Regions from separate parts of the Janibacter cremeus genome, predicted to be linked through region 1. Evidence: riboswitches for the same ligand, from Rfam matches in the RefSeq annotation. Region 1 holds a riboswitch; each other region holds the start of a gene.
What was found. A riboswitch is a leader RNA that binds a small molecule or an ion and turns the genes downstream of it on or off. The one in region 1 is predicted to bind S-adenosylmethionine.

Region 1 (3,242 bases):
TCCTGGGTCGGCTCCGGCCGGGAGACGAAGGGGGTGACCCGCCAGACCGGGTCCTCCCCGTCGGCCGCGGGGGAGCCCGGGGAGGCGTCGCGCGCCTGCGGGTGCGTGTGCCCCTCGGTCGTCGCGGACAGCAGCGTCAGTGCGCGCGCGGCGATCCCGGCGAGCTGGTCGGTGGGTACCACGGCGTCGACGATCCCCTTGTCGACGAGGTTCTCCGCGAGCTGCACCCCTTCGGGGAAGGGCTGCCCGTTGACCGTCTCGTAGACGACCGGCCCGAGGAAGCCGATGAGCGCCTCCGGCTCGGCGATCGTCATGTGCCCCAAGGACCCCCACGAGGCGAAGACCCCGCCGGTCGTGGGGTGGCGCAGGTAGACGAGGTAGGGCAGGCCGGCCGCCTTGTGCGCGACGACGGCCGCGGAGATGTCGACCATCGTCACGAAGGCCGGGGTGCCCTCCTGCATGCGCGTGCCACCACTGGCGGTCGCGGCGATGAGGGGAAGGCGCTCGGTCGTGGCCCGCCGGATCGCGGCGACGATCCGACCGGCGGCCGCCCGGCCGATCGAGCCCGCGAGGAAGCGGAACTCCCCGACGATCAGCGCGGCGTCGTGGCCGTGGATCCGGGCCGAGCCGGTGAGCACCGACTCGTCGGTGCCGGCCCGCTCGGCGGCACGGTCGAGCGTGTCGAGGTACGCCTCGTCCAGACCGTCGAGGTCGAGGGACTCGTCCCAGGAGACGAAGGTGCCCTCGTCGACGACCGTGTCGATCAGCTCGTGGGCAGTCAGGCGACGCGAACTCATGCCGTGATCGTCCCAGTCCCGGCGCTCGGTAACCTTGCGCCGTGCTTGTGCCCTTGACCACTGTCGTGATCGTGGCCGTCGGCGTGCTCGGGGTGATGGCCCTGGTCTACCTGCTGATCAACCGCCTCGTCGACGACGCCATGCTGCTCGTGACCGCCGTCGTCGAGCTGTCCCTGCTCGTCCTCGTCGTCGCCAGCGCCATCGCGCAGGGCAGGGTCACCGGCACCGGGCAGGGCGCGACGATGCTCGCGTACGCGCTGACGCTGCCGCTCATCCCGCCCGCAGTCGTCTTCATCGCGCTGAAGGAGAAGACCCGCTGGTCCATGGGGGTCGTCATCGCCGGCGCCTTCACCGTCGGTGTCATGGCCTACCGCATCCTGCAGATCTGGGACGTCCATGGCCCCGCCTGACGTGCGGACCGGCACCGGCCCGGGCCGGGTCGTCGTCGCCGTCTACGCCGTGCTCGCGCTCGCCGCCACCGGCCGCTCGGTCCTGCAGCTGACCCAGTACCTGGACCGGGCGCCGCTGGCGTACGTGCTCTCCGCGCTGGCGGCGGTGATCTACATCGTCGCGACCGTGGCCCTGGCGAAGGGGGGACGCACCGGCGCCCGGGTCGCCACCGGGGCGATCCTCGTCGAGGCCGTCGGGGTGCTCACCGTGGGCACCCTGTCCTACCTCGTGCCGGAGCTCTTCCCGGACAAGACGGTCTGGTCGCACTACGGAGCGGGCTATGCCTACGCGCCGCTCGTGCTCCCCTTCGTCGGGCTGTGGTGGATCCGCAGGGTGCGACGGGCCCGCCGGGGCGCGGGGGACTGACGGGGGACGCCCCCTTCGCCCGGGAGGTGAGACACCCTCCGCCGGACCACGGGGCGTCTCATATGCTCTGGGCAGGTCTTGAGTGCCAGCGCACAGCCCCGGCTAGCTGGCCGGCAACCCTCCTCCGCGGTGGGGTGCCCCGGGAGACGACCAGGTCCGTGGCAATCCGTCACGGTCAAGCGCGCACCACACCAGGAGCACAGACATGTCCGACCCGACCACGTGGAACTTCGAGACCAAGCAGATCCACGCCGGCCAGGCACCCGACCCGACGACCGGCTCGCGGGCGCTGCCGATCCACCAGACGACGTCCTACGTCTTCAAGGACACCGAGCACGCGGCAAATCTCTTCGGCCTCAAGGAGCTCGGGAACATCTACACGCGGATCATGAACCCGACCCAGGACGCGGTCGAGAACAAGATCGCCGCGCTCGAGGGTGGCGTCGCGGCGCTGATGACCGCCTCGGGCATGTCCGCGACCAGCCTCGCGCTGATGAACATCGCCGAGGCCGGTGACCACATCGTCGCCAGCGCCGCGCTCTACGGCGGCACGGTCAACCTCTTCCAGTACACGCTGCCGAAGTACGGCATCGAGGTCACCCTCGTGGAGGACCCGAGCGACCTGCAGGAGTGGAAGGCCGCGGTCCGGCCGAACACGAAGGCCTTCTTCGGGGAGACCATCGGCAACCCGAAGGACGTCGTCCTCGACATCGCCGGCATCGCCGACGTCGCGCACGAGGCCGGGGTCCCGCTGGTCGTGGACAACACGATCGCCACCCCCTACGTGCTGCGTCCGATCGAGCACGGCGCCGACGTCGTCGTGCACTCCGCGACGAAGTTCCTCGGGGGCCACGGCACCTCGATCGCCGGCGTGATCGTCGACGCCGGGAAGTTCGACTACGCCGCCGACCCGGAGAAGTTCCCCAACTACAACGAGCCCGACCCGAGCTACCACGGCCTGCGCTTCGGCCCGGACCTCGGCGTGAATGGCGCCATGGGGGCCAACCTCTCCTTCATCCTCAAGGCGCGGGTGCAGCTGCTGCGCGACCTCGGCCCGGCCGTCTCGCCGTTCAACGCCTTCCTCATCGGACAGGGCATCGAGACGCTCAGCCTGCGCATGGACCGCCACCTGGACAACGCCCACAAGGTCGCCGACTACCTCGGTGGCCACGCGCAGGTCGAGAAGGTCACGTGGGCCTCGCTGCCGAGCAGCGCCAGCCACGAGACCGCGCAGAAGTACACCCCCAAGGGCGCCGGCTCCATCCTGTCCTTCGAGATCAGCGGCGGCCTCGAGGCGGGCAAGAAGTTCGTCGAGGGCCTGGAGCTGCACAGCCACCTGGCCAACATCGGTGACGTGCGCTCGCTCGTGATCCACCCCGCGTCGACGACCCACTCGCAGGGTCCGGACGAGGACCGCCTCGCCGCCGGCGTCACTCCCGGCCTGGTGCGCCTCTCGGTCGGCCTGGAGAACGCCGACGACATCATCGCCGACCTCGAGCAGGGGTTCGCCGCCGCCAAGGCCTGACCTCGATACATCACCCCGCGGGGCCTGTGGAGAACTCCACGGGCCCCGCGGCGTTCTTCCCTACGGTGTCCGCATGGGTGACGACGGGATCTCGATCGACGGCG
Region 2 (3,242 bases), 950 kb from region 1:
GCCGGTGAGCTGCTCTACTGCTACAACATCGTCAAGCCGCGCAACGTGATGCCGGTCCACGGCGAGTGGCGCCACCTCGTGGCCAACGCCGAGCTGGCCATCGCCACGGGGGTGGACGCGGACCACGTCGTCCTGGCCGAGGACGGGGTCGTCGTCGACCTCGTCGACGGCCGGGCGCGCATCGTCGGGGCGGTGCCCTGCGGCTACATCTACGTCGACGGCTCGAGCGTCGGTGCCGCGACGGAGGAGCTGCTCAAGGACCGCCGCATCCTGCGCGACGAGGGCTTCATCTCGGTCATGGTCGTCGTCGACGCCTCGACCGGCAAGGTCGTCGCGGGCCCGGAGATCACCGCCCGTGGCTTCGCCGAGGACGAGGAGATCTTCACCCAGGTGCGGCCGAAGATCATCGCCGCCCTCGACGAGGCCACCCGCAAGGGCACGACCGACCCGCACCAGCTGCAGCAGGTCGTCCGTCGCGCGGTCGGCGGCTGGGTCGGCGGCAAGATCCGTCGCCGCCCGATGATCATCCCGGTGGTCGTCGAGGCCTGAGCGGGGTCGACCCCCACCGTCGGATCAGAGCGAGCGAAGGGCGGCGAGCAGCCGGTCCACGTGCTCGCTGGTCGTCCCGAGCCCGGCACTGATCCGCACGGCCGTGGATTGCGGCCGGTCGGCGAGCAGGTGGTCGACGAGCGGGTGCGCGCAGAACCTCCCGTCGCGCACGCCGATCCCGTGCTCGTCGCCCAGGACGCGGGCGACCTCGCTGCTGTCGTGCCCGTCGACCGTGATCGTCGCGACGGGCGCGCCGGTGCGACTGCCGAAGAGGGTGTGCACGTGCACGCCGTCGATGGTGGCGAGGCCGCTGAGCAGCCGGGTGCGCAGGGCGTGCTCGTGGGCGATGATCGCCTCCTCGTGCTCGCCGATGACCTCGCAGGCGGTGGCGAGCGCGACCGCACCGAGGACGTTGGGGCTGCCTGCCTCGTGCCGGGCCGGACCGGTGGTCCACTCGACGGCCCCGTCACCGACGCGGGTGGTGGCCCCGCCCCCGGCGAGGTAGGGGTCGGCGGCGTCGAGCCAGTCCCGACGGCCCACGAGTGCTCCGGCGCCGAAGGGCGCGTAGACCTTGTGTCCGGAGAAGGCGACCCAGTCGATGCCCAGGGCCGCGATGTCGACCCGGCGGTGCGGGACGACCTGGGCGGCGTCGAGCGCGAAGCGGGCCCCGTGCGCGTGCGCCAGGTCGGCGAGCCGCTCGATCGGCCAGTGCTCGCCCGTGACGTTGGAGGCGCCGGTCGCGACGACGAGCCGGTGCTCGCCCGGGTGGGTGCGCAGCGCCTCGTCGAGCAGCGTGACGGCTTCGGCGTGGCTGTGCGGGATGGGCAGGCGCACCGCGTCGGCCCAGGGCAGCAGCGCGGCGTGGTGCTCGGAGGCGAAGACGAAGACCGTCGTGCCCGCCGGCAGTGCCCGGGCGAGGAGGTTGAAGGAGTCGGTCGTGTTGCGGGTGAAGACGACCTGGTCGTCCTCGCGTGCCCCGACGAAGGCGGCGACCGCCTCTCGGGCCGCCTCGTAGCGGGAGCTGGTCACCCGGGAGGCGAAGCCCGCGCCGCGGTGGACGGAGGAGTAGGTGACGGAGGCGGCCGTGACCGCCTCCGTGACGGCGACGAGGGCGGGGGTGGTCGCACCGTGGTCGAGGTGGGCGTACTCGACGGTGGTGCCGTCGCAGTCGCGGTAGGTCAGTCCGGCCGACACGAGCGAGGGCAGGGCCGTGGTGGTGGGACGCAGGTCAGAGACGGTCATGGAAGGACTCCATCGGGTCATGGACCCAGGCGTCGACCGTGAGTCCGCGCTTGCCGGGCGACACCGCGCCGCCGGCCAGGTCGTCACCCGGAGCACCCCACCGCGGAAGGAGGGTTGCCGACCAGCTAGCCGGGGCTTGTCGCTGGTACTCGTGACCTTGGGTCGAGACGGTAGCGGACGCACTCCCCGGCGTGTGCGGTCGGGTGCCACCCGTCTCGGATCGTGGGACGTCAGCCGAGGAGGAGGAGGGCGAGCAGCGTGCCGGCCACGAGGTACGGGCCGAAGGCCAGGTGAGTGCCCCGTCCTGCCCTGCGGGCGAGCAACAGCCCCAGCGCGACCACCCCACCGAGGACGAAGCCGAGCCACAGCCCGAGGAGGACGTGACCCCAGGAGAGCCAGCCGAGGGCTGCTGCGAGCGAGACGACGAGCTTGGCGTCGCCCATCCCGATCGAGCGTCCGTGGAGCACGAGGGCCAGCAGCAGGAAGCCACCACCGACGACGAGTGCCGCCAGACCCGCCCGGCGAAGGGAGGTCCAGTCGCCGGTCGCGGCGCTCGCCACGGCGAGCAGGGCGAGCTCGACCGGCACCAACGGCAGCGTGATCGCATTGGGCAGGCGGTGCACGTCCGCGTCGATCGCAGCGAGGGCGAGCCCGGCGGGCACGAGGACGAGGTAGGGCAGGAGGACCGGCCACGGGTGGTCGGCGAGAGCCCCCGCCACGAGCACCCCGGCGAAGGGGGCGACCGGCGCCACCCACAGATGGCGGGGAAGGGGGCCGGTCTCGTCGGGACGGCGGTAGCGCCCGGTGCGCAGTCGGAGCAGGGCGCCGATCCCGAGTGCGCCCGTCACGACGGCGACGAGCACCAGGCGGGAGTCCACCGGGGGAGGCTACCGCCCTGGTGCGCGTGTGACGCGTGTGCCGGACGTGTCTTTCCCCTACCCTGCGATCATGGCCACTCGCCCGTCGACCACCGCTCGCAAGAGCGCCGCCTCGCGACCCCGCGGAAGCACGCGGCCCTCGGGGCGGAAGCCGGCCGCCAAGGGCAAGACCCCGGCGGCGCGGAAGAAGGGCGCCTCCGGGGGTGGGCTCCCGCTGCCGCTCGCCGCCGTCCAGCGCACCTGGATGGGCGTCGCGAGCGCCACCGGATCGAGCGTGCGCCGGATGGGCCACGGGGCCAGCCAGATCGAGCCGGAGCACCGTCGTGACGGGCTCGGCTTCCTCTTCCTCGCGCTCGCCCTCGTCGTCGCCGTCCGCGAGTGGTGGGGCCTGACCGGCGGCTTCGGCGACATCGTGCACGCGGTCGCCGCGGGCACCTTCGGCCGGGTCGCCTACGCGTTGCCCATCGTCCTGCTGGTCCTCGGCGTGCGCCTGCTGCGCACCCCGAGCAACGAGGCGGCGGATGCCCGCCTCGGCTTCGGCACCGTCATGGCCCTCTTCGCCGCCTCCGGACT
Region 3 (3,242 bases), 540 kb from region 1:
GTCGCATCCGGCGACCGGGCCGCCAGGCTGCGTCGCGACCCGATCGACGTCAACGGTGAACCACTGCGGGCACGGATCGTCGAGCCGGGGGTGGACGACTTCCGTGCCGACCTCGTCGTCGTCGCTGTGAAGCACCACGACCTGGCCGCCGCGCTCGACGACGTCGCCCCCTTCGTCGGACCCGGGACCACCTTCGTCTCCGTGCTCAACGGGCTCGACAGCGAGATGACGATCGCCGAGCGGTTCGGCAGCGACGGGGTCCTGCTGTGCATCGCCCTCGGTATGGCGGCCGGACGCGAGGGATCCGAAGTCACCTACCTCTCCCCCGGCCACCTCGTGATCGGGACGACACCCGGGCTGGCCGCCACCGAGCGGGTGCACGCGGTGGGTGCCGCCCTCGACGCTGCTGGTCTCGAGTGGCAGACCCCCGCGGACATGCGCCACGAGATGTGGTGGAAGTTCATGGTCAACACCGCCATCAACCAGGCCTCGGCGGTCCTGCGCAGGCCGTACGCGGCATTCATCGACGAGGGTCCGGCCCGCTCCCTCATGCTCGCCCTGGCCCACGAGGTCATCGCGGTATCCGGGGCGGAGGGAGTGGGCCTCGGTGACGCCGACCTGGCCCGCTGGGACAGCGTCCTGAGGGGACTCCCCGGTGACGGGCAGACGTCGATGCTCCAGGACGTGGTGGCCGGTCGTCGCACCGAGGTCGCCCTCTTCGCCGACCGGGTGGTCGCGCTCGGTCAGCAGCACGGCATCCCGACCCCGTACAACCAGATGACCTCCTGGATCCTCGCGGCCCGCTGACCTGACCTCAGCGTCGGTCGCGCACGAGCCGGCGCACCTCGACCTCGTACCGGCTGGCCGGACCACCGGGGGTGCGGAAGAACCGTCGACGCAGGGCCCCCTCGACCCGCGCTCGGTCACCGTCGACGAAGCGCGCCGCAGCCCGTCGTGCGACCGCCGTCCAGCAGGCGCAATCGATGGTGTCGACCGGACCGCCGGCGTCCCTGGTGACGACGAGCCGGAGCGTCACCAGCTCGTCACCGCTCGGCAGCTCCCGCGTGGTGGGCGCACCGCTGATCCGTCCGGTCAGCTCGATGTGGTTGATCTCGTCGACGTCGTGGATCGTCGTGCCTCGGGCCATGCCACTCCCCCGCTCTCGGTTGCTCGTCAATCTCCAGAATCGTTGTCCCGCAACGCGTGCGGGAAGCAGTTCGACAAGCTGTGGATGCCGGCGCGATGAGCTGTACGGCTGTGGACGCCCGGCCCAACTGGCGAGACACGAATTGACCGGCGAGCGGTTGGGGGCTTCTACTGGGAGCACCCATCCAGAGCGGCCGAGAGATCTGGCTCGACGACGCCGCAGCAACCACCCTCCGGGGCAGGTGCTCACGCCAGGATCGATGGAGGATCGATGCACCACTCCGTGTCCGCTGTGACCACTCCACTGCGCCCTGCCCTCGAGCAGGAGTTCTTCAGCCGCCGCATCGTCGACCTCATGCGTCGGGGCGTCAGCGCCTGTCGCGCCATCTGACGACGGCCGCCGCCGCTCCCCCCGAGCCTTCTCGCCCGGGGCGAGGAGCCCCCTTCGTCATGACGTGGCCCGGCCACGCGCGATCACGCCTGCACTCACCCACACCTCCTGAGGAGGAACCATGAGCACTCCCCTCGTCGACGTCCTCGAACCACTCGACCTGCGTGATGTCTTCCGTGGCGCCGCCGCGAGCACCTGGGTCGTCACCGGCAGCTCGAGCGCCGGACACGTCGGCTTCACCGCCATCTCGATCGTCTCGGTCTCGGTCGACCCACCGCTCGTCAGCTTCAACATCTCCAAGACGTCGAGCTCCCTGGCGACCATCAGCCGGTCCCGCAGGGCTGCGCTCCACCTCTTGTCGGACGAGCAGCATTCCGTCGCAAGCAGGTTCGCCGGCCACCGGGACCGCCGCTTCGTCGAGGACGGCACCTGGTCCGTGGACGAGGGAGGTCTCCCACTCATCCACGGAGGCGCAGCGCGCCTCGTCACCGAGATCGTCGACCTCGTCGACGTGGGCGACAGCTTCATCGCCGTCGCGCGAGTCGACACCGCCGACATCACCGGACGCCCGCCACTCGTGCACCACGCCGGTGGCTACCACCCCCTGACCGCCCTCACCACGACCCCGAACGGAGCCTGACCGTGGCCTTCCCCGACCCCCTGAACTTCGCCTACTGGGTGCCCAACGTCTCCGGCGGCCTCGTCGTCTCCGACATCGAGCAGCGCACCGACCACTCCCCCGAGTACAACCGCGACGTCGCCCGTACCGCCGAGCAGGTCGGCTTCGACTACGCCCTGACCCAGGTGCGCTACCTCGCGTCCTACGGCGCCGATGCCCAGCACGAGTCGGTGTCCTTCTCACTCGACCTCCTCGCCGCGACGGAGCGGCTGAAGGTCATCGCCGCCGTGCACCCCGGTCAGTGGCCGGCGCACATCCTCGCCAAGCTCGCCGCCACGGCGCAGACCACGAGCGGGAACCGACTGGCGCTCAACGTCGTCTCCGGCTGGTTCAAGAAGGAGTACACCGAGCTCGGTCTCGACTGGCTCGACCACGAGGAGCGTTATCGCCGCGCGGAGGAGTTCATCGAGGTCCTGCGGGGGCTGTGGGACCAGGAGGGCTTCACCTACCGCGGTGACTTCTACCGCACGCGGGACGTCACCTTCCGGCCACAGCCGCAGACCGATCCCGAGATCTTCCAGGGCGGCAACTCCACCTCGGCCCAGGCCATGGCCGGCCGGCTGTCCGACTGGTACCTCATGAACGGCCAGACGATCGAGGGCGCAGCCGAGCAGGTCGCGGCCGTGCGCGAGCAGGCCGCCAAGCACGGGCGACGGGTCCGCTTCGGGCTCAACGGGTTCGCAGTCGTCCGTGACACCGAGGCAGAGGCCGTGGCCGTCGTGGACGAGATCATCGCCAGGGCCGACGTCGACAAGGTCAACGACTTCGGCGAGGCCGTGAAGCAGGCGGGCAGTGCCACGGCCGACAAGAAGGGCATGTGGGCCGACAGCGAGTTCAAGGACCTCGTCCAGTACAACGACGGGTTCCGCACCGGCCTCATCGGCACTCCCGAGCAGGTTGCCGAGCGGATCATCGAGTACAAGAAGGTCGGCATCGACCTCGTCCTCACGGGGTTCCTCCACGTCCGGGAGGACGTCGAGAGGTTCGGCAGACAGGTCATCCCGATCGTGCGCGAGCTCGAGACGG

Region 2: linked by a shared signal. The riboswitch ahead of O9K63_RS06615 (aminotransferase class V-fold PLP-dependent enzyme) and the one ahead of O9K63_RS02160 (bifunctional o-acetylhomoserine/o-acetylserine sulfhydrylase) in region 1 are both predicted to bind S-adenosylmethionine.
Region 3: linked by a shared signal. The riboswitch ahead of O9K63_RS04680 (flavin reductase family protein) and the one ahead of O9K63_RS02160 (bifunctional o-acetylhomoserine/o-acetylserine sulfhydrylase) in region 1 are both predicted to bind S-adenosylmethionine.

The regions. Positions count from the first base shown of each region.
Region 1 is NZ_CP115184.1:476,068-479,309, forward strand. Features, by position in the region: gene O9K63_RS02145 (carboxyl transferase domain-containing protein) at 1-797, opposite strand, end outside; gene O9K63_RS02150 (hypothetical protein) at 851-1,207, shown strand; gene O9K63_RS02155 (hypothetical protein) at 1,194-1,613, shown strand; SAM riboswitch class IV at 1,688-1,801, shown strand; gene O9K63_RS02160 (bifunctional o-acetylhomoserine/o-acetylserine sulfhydrylase) at 1,819-3,138, shown strand; gene O9K63_RS02165 (hypothetical protein) at 3,212-3,242, shown strand, end outside.
Region 2 is NZ_CP115184.1:1,427,316-1,430,557, reverse strand. Features, by position in the region: gene O9K63_RS06620 (ribonuclease J) at 1-549, shown strand, start outside; gene O9K63_RS06615 (aminotransferase class V-fold PLP-dependent enzyme) at 574-1,791, opposite strand; SAM riboswitch class IV at 1,833-1,948, opposite strand; gene O9K63_RS06610 (prepilin peptidase) at 2,022-2,669, opposite strand; gene O9K63_RS06605 (DNA translocase FtsK) at 2,740-3,242, shown strand, end outside.
Region 3 is NZ_CP115184.1:1,016,246-1,019,487, forward strand. Features, by position in the region: gene O9K63_RS04670 (ketopantoate reductase family protein) at 1-807, shown strand, start outside; gene O9K63_RS04675 (single-stranded DNA-binding protein) at 815-1,147, opposite strand; SAM riboswitch class I at 1,325-1,413, shown strand; gene O9K63_RS04680 (flavin reductase family protein) at 1,659-2,177, shown strand; gene sfnG (dimethylsulfone monooxygenase SfnG) at 2,180-3,242, shown strand, end outside.